One region of the Bacillus sp. 37MA genome, then DNA from elsewhere that is predicted to be linked to it. Evidence: riboswitches for the same ligand, from Rfam matches in the RefSeq annotation. Region 1 holds a riboswitch; each other region holds the start of a gene.
What was found. A riboswitch is a leader RNA that binds a small molecule or an ion and turns the genes downstream of it on or off. The one in region 1 is predicted to bind cobalamin.
Positions count from the first base shown of each region.

Region 2: it holds a riboswitch for cobalamin, as region 1 does, so the genes downstream of both, metE (5-methyltetrahydropteroyltriglutamate--homocysteine S-methyltransferase) here and A3M5_RS0115510 (ribonucleoside-diphosphate reductase subunit alpha) in region 1, are expected to answer to the same signal.
Region 3: it holds a riboswitch for cobalamin, as region 1 does, so the genes downstream of both, A3M5_RS0102365 (energy-coupling factor ABC transporter permease) here and A3M5_RS0115510 (ribonucleoside-diphosphate reductase subunit alpha) in region 1, are expected to answer to the same signal.

Region 1 covers NZ_KB889752.1:2,799,996-2,804,199, forward strand. The annotation lists gene A3M5_RS0115505 (ribonucleotide-diphosphate reductase subunit beta) at 1-389, opposite strand, end outside; gene A3M5_RS0115510 (ribonucleoside-diphosphate reductase subunit alpha) at 403-2,595, opposite strand; cobalamin riboswitch at 2,764-2,934, opposite strand; gene A3M5_RS0115520 (S-layer homology domain-containing protein) at 3,031-4,204, opposite strand, start outside.
Region 2 covers NZ_KB889752.1:3,642,850-3,647,053, forward strand. The annotation lists gene A3M5_RS0120065 (alpha-amylase) at 1-1,252, shown strand, start outside; SAM riboswitch class I at 1,311-1,414, shown strand; cobalamin riboswitch at 1,460-1,648, shown strand; gene metE (5-methyltetrahydropteroyltriglutamate--homocysteine S-methyltransferase) at 1,817-4,078, shown strand; gene A3M5_RS0120075 (DMT family transporter) at 4,162-4,204, opposite strand, start outside.
Region 3 covers NZ_KB889752.1:436,298-440,501, reverse strand. The annotation lists gene A3M5_RS22085 (energy-coupling factor ABC transporter ATP-binding protein) at 1-75, opposite strand, end outside; gene A3M5_RS23585 (energy-coupling factor transporter transmembrane component T family protein) at 72-734, opposite strand; gene A3M5_RS0102370 (energy-coupling factor ABC transporter substrate-binding protein) at 731-1,009, opposite strand; gene A3M5_RS0102365 (energy-coupling factor ABC transporter permease) at 1,006-1,728, opposite strand; cobalamin riboswitch at 2,187-2,377, opposite strand; gene A3M5_RS0102360 (PepSY domain-containing protein) at 2,511-3,029, opposite strand; gene A3M5_RS23580 (PepSY domain-containing protein) at 3,123-3,632, opposite strand; gene A3M5_RS0102350 (sensor histidine kinase) at 3,639-4,204, opposite strand, start outside.

The sequences.
Region 1 (4,204 bases):
GACAAAACATACGAATAGCTATGATTATGAATCACTTCTTGCTGCGCCAAAATAATCATCAATGCCTGCAAGCTCGAATCTGTTAAATAATCCGCTACTTTCCCCGCATAATCCGTCTGAATACTATCAAGCAGTGCAAGCAGTCCAATCGTTTTCAAAAATGCTTCCCGCTCACAATCTGTCAAACCCGGAAACTGCTTCACATCCGTCCCCATGTTAATCTCAAACGGAGTCCAGAAATTTCCGAGCATCCGCTTATATTTTGGATACGCCCAGTCAAATTTCACATCATCCCAGTTCAACACATTTGACGACCGGCCATTCACAATCGCTGTCGAACGGTTCGGTGCGTCTTTATCCATTAATTTACGCTTTTCAATCATCGTCATGATAAAATCCTCCTTAACTCGAGCACGATTCACATTCGAGCAGCTCAACCGACGTCGAACGAACGTAATACGTCGTCTTCAACCCGTTTTTCCATGCCGATAAATGCAAATCAAGCAATTCTTTCGCTTTAATCGTATTTTGAACATACAAATTCAATGACACACCTTGATCGATATGACGCTGACGCGCTGCATTTTGACGGAGCGTCCACTGCTGGTCGATAAAGTACGCAGACTTGTAGTACCATGTCGTCTCGGAATTCAAGTCTGGAACCGTCACCGGAATTTTGTAATCTTTCTTTTCTTCGGAATAACTCTTCTGGAAAATCGGATCGATACTCGCCGTGCTTCCCGCAATAATCGATGTCGATGAGTTCGGTGCAACAGCCATTAAATAGCCGTTTCGCATCCCATTTTCACGCACATTCGCGCGAAGTTCCTTCCATTCTAAACCTTCATAGCCGCGCACATCAAAATAAGCGCCTGTTTCCCAATCTGATCCGGCAAATAACGGATAAGCCCCTTTTTCTTTCGCTAGTTCCATCGATGCCTCAATCGTCAGGCGGGCAATGTTTTCATAGAGTGAATCCGCGTATTCAACCGCTTCATTTGCTTCCCAGCGAACGCCTTTCAGTGCCAATAGATGATGCCATCCGAACGTACCGAGCCCGATACCGCGATAACGACTGTTTGTCCGCTCCGCCTGTGGAACCGGAATCATATTCAAATCAATGACGTTATCAAGCATACGCACTTGAATACGGACGAGACGATCTAACACATCAGCCGGCACCGCTTTGCCTAAATTGATGGAGGACAAGTTACACACAACGAAATCACCGGGCTTTTTGCGCGTTACAATGACATCGTCTTCAAGCTGAATCGATTCAAATTCCGTCGCACTCATATTCTGGGCGATTTCGGTACACAAATTACTTGAATAAATCATGCCTTCATGTTTGTTTGCATTGCGGCGATTTACTTCATCGCGGTAAAACATGAAGGGGACACCTGTTTCAAGCTGTGAGCGCATAATACGCTTCATAATATCAATCGCCTGAACGGTTTCACGTGATAATCGATCGTCATTTACGCATTGCTCATATTTCGTACGGAACGAACCTTGGCCGCGTTTTTCATCATAATAATCTTCCAGTGAAAAGCCCATCACCGTACGCACTTCATGCGGGTCAAATAAATGCCACTCGCCACGCGCGTCGACTTGTTCCATAAACACATCCGGCAAGCAGATGCCTGTGAAAATATCATGTGCACGGAGACGTTCGTCGCCATTGTTTAATTTCAAATCCAAAAACGGAAAAATATCTTTATGCCAAACGTCCAAATAGACCGCAACCGCTCCTTGGCGCTGGCCGAGCTGATCAACGCTGACTGCTGTGTTATTCAGCTGTTTAATCCAAGGCATGACGCCGCTTGACGCGCCTTTAAACCCACGGATAGAAGAACCGCGGCTCCGTACTTTACCCATGTACACACCGATGCCGCCGCCGTATTTCGATAATGTTGCTACATCCGTATTGCTGTCGTAAATGCCTTGCAAACTGTCATCGACTGTATCGATAAAACAGCTCGACAGCTGTCCGTACGGCTTACCGGCATTAGATAATGTCGGTGTTGCGACTGTCATATATAAGTTGCTCATCGCCCAGTACGATTCAGCAATTTTTTCTAAACGGTTTTCAGTTTCATTTTGCATAAGTGTCATTGCAATAATGAGCCAGCGCTCCTGCGGAAGTTCGGCCGGCGTTTTGTCAAAATCACGTGCAACATAGCGGTCCATCAGCATTTTTAATCCGATATATGTAAATAATTGATCGCGTTTTGGCTGCAATAATTGCCCTATTTTTTCAAGTTCATTTGTTGTGTAAGCGATCGTTAAACGGGGATCGTATAAGCCTTTCTCCGTTAGAATTTGAACGTGAGATGCGAAATCTTTGTAAACTCCTTCGGCCGAAGTCTTACGCTTGGCCGCTTGCTCGCGATACGATTCCTCCAGATGGATGCGTGCAGCAACGAATGTCCAGTATGGCTCTTCTTCATCCAAAAAGCTGAGTGATTCGAGTACCATTGCTTTTGACCAGGCAGAAGCACTATATCCCGGATGCTTGGCTGTCCATCGTTCGCTAACACGGAGAAGCGGACCGATTTTTTCCTGGCCAAATTCGTCTGTTAAATGGTTCAGCATCTGTTCGATTTCTGGAATGATTGTGATTGTCATGTTATTCCTCCTGTTTTGCAAAAAATAAAAAGAGCGATAGATGCAGCCTCTTCGGCTGAGCTATCGCTCTGAATGGGTAAAATGAGGAAACAAACGGAATCCGCCGCTTCCACCTCTCAACCCCCGAAGAAAGTGTCGCTTTCAGAAAAACAGGCAGGTCTCCTGGCTCGTGCGTCGTCCTCTTGCCGCCTTCCCGTTTTCACAGTGGCTTGGCATTCGTCTGCACTTACAGTTGCGGGGACAGCTCCGGCATTTAACCGGATTCCCTTTTAAACCATTATTGGTACCTGCTTTTCATCGCATACTATATATTGTGTTTTTATACTTTTAAAATACTAACATATTGTGTTTGTAATGTACAGAACAAAAATCCGCAAAGAGTGCTCTTTGCGGATTTCATTATTAAGGAGTGCCGATAAAAGAATGGCTCCACACGTTGTACATCGTTATGGCAAATTGTTCACGCGTGATGTTATTTTCAGGATAAAACATAGCGTTTGCTCCACCGCTCATAATACCGTGAGAATAAACAGCATTAATTTCTTCATTCGCCCAATGTTTTGCTGGTACATCATTGAAAATTGAAGACGCCCCTGCTTGAAGATTAAGTGACTGCGTCAAGACACGAGCCATCTGAGCCCGGGTTAACGGCTTATCCGGATTAAACTTCGGCGCTTTGGCAAAAACACCCGCTTCCGTAAGTTTAGCGATCGCTGCATACGACTTCATTTTTGAAGAGACGTCAGAGAATCCTGGATTCGGAGCTGTGCCGGTTTTACCAAGCGCACGCGATAAAATAATCGCTGTTTCTGCGCGGGTAATGTTACTTTTTGGTGCAAATGTACCATCAATGTTTCCGTTAATGATGCCTGCTTCTGCTAGTTTCATAATCGCAATGCGCGCCTGTGAACCTAGTTTACTAATATCAGTAAATGGGTCTTTTCCTTGTTCTGGATCTGGTATTGTGCTATTCTTCCATACTTTGAAAAATTGGTCTGCAAATACTTTGTACCCCGCTTCATTTGGATGAACATCATTTGCATTCGGCAAATATTCAGCTTTAAATGAAGAAGATACGTCTATAAATGTTACACCTTGAGCCTTTGCCGTCGATTCTAACTCACTATTAAAATAGTTAAATGCGATCGTTAAATTCTCTTTCTTTGTTCCTTCTTCCATGCTTGAATACGGGAAATAGTAGCCAAATAGATAAATATCTGCATTCTTGTTTAATGATTTTATTTTTTGGATACTTGCGGTCAGATTTTGGTTTACTTTATTTACAACTTCTAAAGCTTTTAACGGATCATTACTTCCTGTATTTACAAAAGCCAGTAAATCATTCGCTCCTGAAGAAATCGTTACAAGCTCTGCATTTTTAACAGCGGCTTGAACATCAGAACGCTGTAATTTGGTCAATAATCCAGTACTTGTTTCACCTGGAGTGGCATAACTTTTCGTAAATGAGGCAAGTGCTTCCTGATTATCTAACTCATCCGCAATCATGTCGGTATAGCCTGTACCGATTGTCTTGTATGGCGTTTGTCCTGCGGCAATCGAATCACCAAGTGCAACG
Region 2 (4,204 bases), 840 kb from region 1:
AACGAAATACGGAAGGAAAGAAGAGCTTGAACAGGCAATTAAAGCATGTCACGATGAAGGTATACTTGTGTACATCGACGTTGTCATGAACCATAAAGCAGGTGCGGATGACAAAGAAACATTCAAAGTCATTGAAGTGGATCAGAAAGACCGGAAAAAAATTATTTCAGAAAAGCCATTTGATATTGAAGGCTGGACGAAATTTACGTTTCCCGGACGAAAAGGCAAATATTCTGATTTTGAATGGACTTTTGAACATTTTAACGGCACGGATTATAATGCAAAAGAAGACCGGACCGGTATTTTTCGCATTGAAGGCGAGCATAAAAAGTGGAATGAAAATGTCGATGATGAATTTGGCAATTATGACTACTTAATGTTTGCGAACATTGATTATAACCACCCGAAAGTGCGTGAAGAAATGATCCGATGGGGTAAGTGGATGGCTAAAACGCTTAATTGTGACGGCTACCGCTTGGATGCCATTAAACATATTGATTATGAATTTATTGATCAATTTACGAAAGAAGTACAGGATGAGCGAGGCAAGGATTTCTTTTTCGTCGGCGAGTTTTGGGTACCAGAACTGGATGATTGTGAACATATGATTAAAGAAGCAGACGGCCGTATTCATTTGTTTGACGTACCGCTTAAATATAATCTATACGGTGCCTCACAGCAAGGTGCTAAGTATGATTTGCGGGAAATATTCAAGGGAACGATCGTTGAAACCTATCCTCAAAACGCGGTCACATTCGTTGATAACCATGATACGCAGCCGAATGAATCGTTGGAATCCTTTTTAGCCGACTGGTTTAAACAAAGCGCTTATGCACTGACACTGCTTCGTAAAGATGGCTACCCATGTGTATTTTATGGGGATTACTATGGTATTGGCGGCGAGAAACCGATCAAAGGTAAAAAAGAAGCGATCGATCCATTATTATATAGTCGATTACATAAAGCATATGGGGATCAAGAAGACTATTTTGACCATCCAAATACAATCGGCTGGGTGCGGCGCGGCGTTGAAGAAATCGAACGTTCAGGCTGCGCTGTTGTCATTAATAACAGCGAGGAAGGCGGTCAAAAAAGAATGTTTGTCGGTGAAGAACGTGCCGGAGAAAAATGGGTTGATTTCGTGAAAACGCGTGAAGACATTATTGAAATTGATGAAGGTGGCTGGGCAACATTCCCGGTTAATGCAGGCGGCGTTTCTGTCTGGGGACTACCAGAGAAAGATGTCGAATAAAGTTGACACAAAAAAAAGTGCATGATAGAATCTTCGTAATCATTAAAAAGAATATATACTCTTATAAAGAGCGGCGGAGGGACTGGCCCTATGAAGCCCGGCAACCATCAGAAATGAAAGGTGCTAATTCCAGCAAAGCATGATCGCTTTGGGAAATGAGAGGTTTATGATGAAATAAACTTCCTGTTTTCGAGTAGGAAGTTTTTTAATTTAATACAAGCATATGGTGAAATGCAGCAGTTCAGCATTTCTTAAAAGGGAAGTCCGGTGAAAGTCCGGTACGGTCGCGCCACTGTAATGGGGAGTTTTTCATAAAACCACTGTTTCATTTGAAATGGGAAGGAATGAAAAACGCTGAACCAGAGTCAGGAGACCTGCCATATGTACGCACTTTTTATGCTCTACGCGTTATAGAGAGGAGTGGTCGAAAATGATGAATGCCGCGATGTATGATGATCTCAATCCCGGTTGATTTATATTCTGCTCTCTTTCTGTTACAGAAAGAGAGCTTTTTTATGGAAATCACCATAATTTGAGGGAAATCATCTTACAGGAGTGAAGAAAATGAACAGTTATTTAACGTCAGTATCGGGATACCCGCGCATTGGAGAAAAAAGAGAATGGAAACGGTCTATTGAAAAATACTGGTCCGGTGAAACGAAACAAACGGATTTTTTGCAGGAAATGAAAGAACTTCGCCTTGGCTATTTACGCATCCAGAAAGAAAAAGGAATCGACATGATTCCGGTCGGAGACTTTAGTTTTTATGATCATGTCCTTGATACGGCTTCGATGTTTGGCCTTGTACCGGAACGTTTTGAATACGATGGAGGCAGTGTATCGCTTGATCTATATTTTCAAATGGCACGCGGGTCAAAACAAGCTGTAGCTATGGAAATGACCAAATGGTTTAATACAAACTATCACTATATCGTTCCGGAATTAAACAAATGCACGCCATTGCTTGTGCATAATCGTCCGCTTGACCTGTTTTTAGAAGCAAAAAATGAAGCGGGTATTACAGGGAAGCCTGTGGTCATTAGCCCGTTCACATTTGTGAAGCTAGGAAAGGGCTATACGCCAGAAGAATTTGGATCCACTGTTTATGCGCTGCTGCCGCATTATGAAACGGTCATTCGTGAGTTAAGTGAAGCAGGTGCTGATTGGATTCAAATTGACGATCCATCGCTACAATTCACGCTGACAGAAGAAGAAAAAGAAATTGTTACAAATGTATACGATGCTCTTTCAAAAGCGAAAGGAACGAGTCGCCTTCTTATTCAGACGTATTTTGATTCAATCGATGACTACACGTTTGTCACGTCACTTCCAGTTGACGGGTTCGGGCTTGATTTTGTTCATGATCGGGGAGAAAATGCATCAAGCATTGAAGAAAAGGGGTTTCCGGAAGAAAAAGTTCTTTTTGCCGGTGTGATTAACGGACGAAATATTTGGAGAGCGGATGTGCGTGAACAGTGGGAGCTGCTAAAATCACTTACAGCCCATACGAGTGAAGAACGTCTAATCATACAGCCATCATGCAGCCTTTTGCACGTGCCGGTTACGACAGAATCGGAAGCGAAAATGCCTGAATTTCTAAAAGAGGGACTCGCGTTTGCGAACGAAAAGCTGGATGAACTTCAATTATTGCAATCAGCGCTTCGTGAAAAAGAATTGCTGAATTATGTAGCACCTGTTATTCCAGGAAGAGATAGTGTTCACGTTCAAAAAGAAGTGAAGCAAGCGGAACTTGATACAGGAGACAGGTCACGTCCATTTGCTGAACGACAAGTATTACAGCGTGAAAAGTTCCAGCTGCCTTTATTACCGACAACGACGATTGGAAGTTTCCCACAAACAACAGAAGTAAGGAAAAAACGTCAGCAATGGCGTAAAAATGAACTATCAGCAGCTGATTATGCGTCGTTTATCAAACAGGAAATGAAAAAGTGGATTGACATTCAAGAAAAGCTGGATCTCGATGTTCTCGTTCACGGTGAATTTGAACGGACGGACATGGTTGAATTTTTTGGTGAAAAGCTGAAAGGTTTTTATTTTACACAGTTTGCCTGGGTGCAGTCGTACGGCTCGCGTTGTGTAAAGCCGCCGGTTATTTACGGGGATGTTGATTTTATTAATGAGCTGACAGTAAAAGAAACCGTATATGCACAGTCTTTGACAAGCCGTCCTGTAAAAGGAATGCTGACAGGGCCGGTGACGATTTTTAACTGGTCATTCGTTCGTGAAGATGTGCCAAAGGCGACCGTGATGAATCAAATTGCGCTTGCTCTTCGGAAAGAAGTAAAAGCACTTGAAACACAGGGCATCCATATGATTCAAGTGGATGAACCGGCGATCCGAGAAGGGCTTCCGTTGAAAAAACGAAATGAGCAAGAGTATCTTAATTACGCGGTCAAGGCATTTAAGTTATCTGTCTCAACGGTGGAGCCAGACACGCAAATTCACACGCATATGTGCTATTCTGATTTTGAAAAGATCATTGACAGCATTTCTGCGATGGATGCGGACGTTATTTCAATTGAAACGTCAAGAAGCCATGGCGAGTTGATCAGCGCATTTGAAAGCTACCATTATGATAAAGAAATCGGGCTTGGTGTCTATGACATTCACAGTCCGCGGGTGCCGATGAAAGAAGAAATAATTCAAAACATCAGTCGTGCGTTACGCGTACTTGATCCGAAGCAATTTTGGGTCAATCCGGATTGTGGACTGAAGACACGTAAAGAAGAAGAAACAATCGCTGCCTTAAAGGTGATGGTCGAAGCGGCAAAAGAAGTGCGTGAACAAATAAAAGCCAGCGTTTAATGAAAAAGGTTCCTGCATTCGCAGGAACCTTTTAGCCTGCAGACAAAAGCTTCATTTTGAAAGCGATTGTCTGTAGTTTCCTTTTAAGCGGTTAATTTTAAGCCAACGGCAGAGATTAAAATAACG
Region 3 (4,204 bases), 2.4 Mb from region 1:
GATCGTCGTATTGATTTGTTTTAATGCTTCTGTTCCATCAGGATAAACGGAACAAATACTTTTTAATTCGATCATTTCTTTTTCCTCCAGAATGATTGCCATTCAGACGATGGAATATAGTCCAAACCGCCACGTAAATCGACAGCATGCTGCCTCTCATTCATTTCCATTAATGTTGATGTAAAGATATGAACGGCGGCTCTCGCAGCCATTTGAATACCCGGGCGTCCGGAGCGCAGTGTCTGTGCCATTATCACCTCACTCTTTTTTTCCCATAATTGAAAAATAAAGCGATAGACGAGTGCCACAATTTCAATAAATAATGACGGCAGTTTACACACATTCATCAACCAGATGATTTGTGTAAACGGCGTTGTCAAAATAAATGCGTAGAGAGATGCCGCTCCAGCAAACGCCGCACAGGCTGTTGTCACAGCTTCTTGTATGGACTCTTTATTTGCGTATATAGATAACCAGCCTTCAAAAGAAAAAGCAATTGGCAAAACGCCGGCTAAAATAAACGCAGCCGGCGCCAGTAAAAGTCGAATATATAAAATGAGTGATACACCGCCCAAAAAAACAAATATGGAAGCCATGATCACAACCAAAAACGTTGCAGCTGGTTCTCGCCATATTAAAGAAAGAAACAGCAGCGGTAAACAGATAGCCGCCTTTTCAGCAGGGTGAATGCGAGCGAAACGACTGTTATATGCCGCGCGGTTGAGTACATTCATGATTTCTCTCTTTTCGAACGTGTGCGGATCGTCCCAATTACGTATCCGATTACGCCAGCGCCAATGGCAGCCTGCAATGAAAAAAGAAGACCCTCCGTTTCACCGCCTGGTGGTTCAAAAATGGGTGAGGCCCACGGTTTATAATCCGTTTGAATAGCCGTGATTTTTTCTTCTGCGAGACCGTCTGCTCCGCCAAATTCACTGTCCTGCCACATAAAAAGCGGAATGATAGCAATTGCCGCGGCTAACAAAAATAAGGTGATGTTTTTTTTCATGAGAAATGAACCCCTTTCAGCGATGTACGGTGCTTCTCTAACCAATTAACGGCAGCGGCTGTCAGCAATCCTTCACACACGGCAAGCGATACTTGTGTCACGGCGAAAATGCCCGCAAATTCAAGAAATGATGCATATACTCCGCCCGTTTCAGATGGAAAAGCAAGTGCCAGTTGCAAAGACGTAACTGTATAGGTAACGATATTTGCCGCAAAGGCCGTGAAAAAAGCATTCGTTCCCGCTTTCATTCCGGCTTTTTTCAACATACGGTACACGGCATACGCCGCAAATGGACCGGCAACCGCCATTGAAAAAGCATTCGCACCGAGCGTTGTAATGCCGCCATGCGCAAGCAAAAGAGCCTGAAATAGCAGAACAATCGTACCTAGTACGGTCATTGCTGCTGGTCCAAACATCATCGTGCCAAGTGCTGTCCCGACCGGATGCGAACTACTGCCGGTCACAGAAGGAATTTTTAACGCGGATAAAACAAACGCAAAAGCGCCAGCAAAACCGATCATAAGCTTCGCTTCCGGGTTTTCATCAACAGCTTTTTTTAATGTTTTTAATCCCCATAAAAAAAATGGTATGGTCACGATCCACCAGAAAACAGCCCATCCTATGGGCAAAAACCCTTCCATAATGTGCATCGCTGCCGGTTCTGTGTAAGAATTTAGCCAGAAAAAGACAGCAAGCAATAAAATGATTAATTTATTCATACAGTAGCCTCTTTTCGATTAATTGAACGGGCTGCAGCGACAAAAGCAGCAGCAAATTCTTTGTTGGATGGAAAATAAATGTGTATATCCGGTCACCGTATTAAAGGTTAAACAGCTATCCCGTTTTGCTCCGGACCGCTCTTCAGACTGATAAGCCCTCTGGAAGCCACACACCGGTTAAGGCGGTCAATTCAGTTGTGCACGTGTTGATTTCATTATGATGTGGCGTCGGATAATGTGCACAATATCACTTCTTTGCCAACTCTTCTCATGCATGTCGAACCATCGCAAATAAGAACGTGCCGATTCATTTCGGTTAATTTCTATGTTGACGTATGTCAATCACTCCTTTTTTTGGAAACGCAAAAAGCCCCCGCTTCTTCAATGGAAGCGGGGGCAGAAAATCGCAAAAAAGGCATACTTTATACGCATTCATCCCGTTCTTCCCACCGAAGAATAATGTTTAGGCATTAAAAGCAGGTCTCCTGGCTTGCGGTCCTTTTACTTTTGTCCCCCTTCCCGGTGTATTCACCAGTGGATATGGACAATTTCATCGCGCTTACAGTAGCGGGGGCTGCATCGGATTCACACCGATTTCCCTATTATCCCGGACGTTCAAACTCCGGGCACTTTCAATGTTTCATATTTAGTTTTGTTATTGTAATCAAGAATAGCAGGAAACCCACTATTTTGACAAGGGAAAATTAAGTATTTCAGTAAAAAACTGATTAGTCGTTCATAAACCAGGTAAAAAAAGCGCCAAAGTATCGCGCTTTTTCAATTTAATCATCTGTATCAGTTTCGCCGACTGTTACTTCACCGGTTGCACCGTGTACATACACGTCCGTTTCTGTTTTGCCGTTACGAATCTCAATTTCATAACGGCCGTCGTCAAGCTCGACATTCGTTACGTTACCTTTTACTTTTTTCTTCGCAGCCGCAATCGCTTCTTCTTGTGTAACCGTTACGTTCACCGCCTCGTTATTGTCGTCAAAATCGTCATTGTCGTCATGATCATCACGTTCTGTTTTCAAAATTTCCCCCGTGTTGCCGTCAATGTCGATATCCTCGCTATCTGTATCTACTTCATACACGATTCCATTCCATTCGCGCTCAAGTTCAATGCTTTTGACGACCGCTTTCGTTTCTTTTTCCGCGATCGCCTTCGCTTCTTCCATCGTCAATTTCACATCCACACTCGGCACTTCTGCTTGACTTTTATCTGTTTGAACACCCCACACAGCCCCTCCACCAATAAGTCCTATTGCTAATAATCCGCCTGTCATTGTACGTTTTTTCATGTTGTTTTCCTCCTTGTTTTTTGATCTTGCTTCTATCATAGCCGCGCAAGATGAGAAAATAAGGGTAGAAAAATGAGAGTTTGATGAGAGACATTAATCATCCCATGAAATGGACATAATCTCACCTGAAATAGCATTCACCTGCACGGTTGCCTCGTCACCGTTTGCAAGATCAATATCGACAATAAACGAACCAGCTTCGTCGTCGTCGCCCATTTCAATTTCGTCGATAATACCTGGCACTTCACCGAGCGCAATCTCTCCCGCTTCCGCTTCTGTCAACGGTCCTGATTCCTTCACCGGAGCTGTTTCTTCTCTATGTACATACTGTTCTTCAATCGCTGGCTCTAACATACGGGTCATTTCCTGCAGCTCACCCGTCTCACTGTCGACAATCACCTCATATTCACCTTCCGCCACCTCAATCGTATACACATACTGCCCGTTCCGCTCGGCTGATTTTGTCACCGTGCCGCTATACCTCTCGGCCAGCTGCTCACCCGCATCTGCCATCGTAACGTCCGGTGTCTGAACAGTTTGATATAAGAAGAAAAGAGCCGTAGCTGCTGTTAAGACAACGATTGTGATCCAAACTTTTTTCATTTCTCTTCACTCCGTTTTTTCATTCATTGTAGCCCGGTATTCTGAGATATCGCTGAGAGTGATGATTGCAGTCGTCCCTTTTCCTTCTTCACTTTCTATTTTTACATCTGCTCCGATCGCAACCGCTATATCTTTAGCCAGCGACAGTCCAAGACCGAATCCCCTCGTTTTACGCGAACGCGCTTTATCGACTCGATAAAAACGGTCGAAAATTTTATCGATGTCACTAGATGGAATGCCGATCCCTTTGTCGATGACATGAATTTCATTTTTTTCAACGAGAAGATGTATTTCGTCATCTGAATATTTACGGGCGTTATCGAGAAAAATATATAAAATTTGGCGTAACTTCGAACGATCAGTAATGATCGTAAAGGGTGCATGTACCCCCACATCAATACGTCGATCATACGCTTTTTCAAACGCTTCCGCGGCCTCCTTTACAAATGACGCCACGTGTACAGACTCTTTTTGAATATTCCATGATTCATTGCTCCGCGCAAGCGTTAATAGTTGCTGCGTCAACTCTTTCATCCGCACCGCTTCTTCATGAATTGCTTCAACAGATTCAT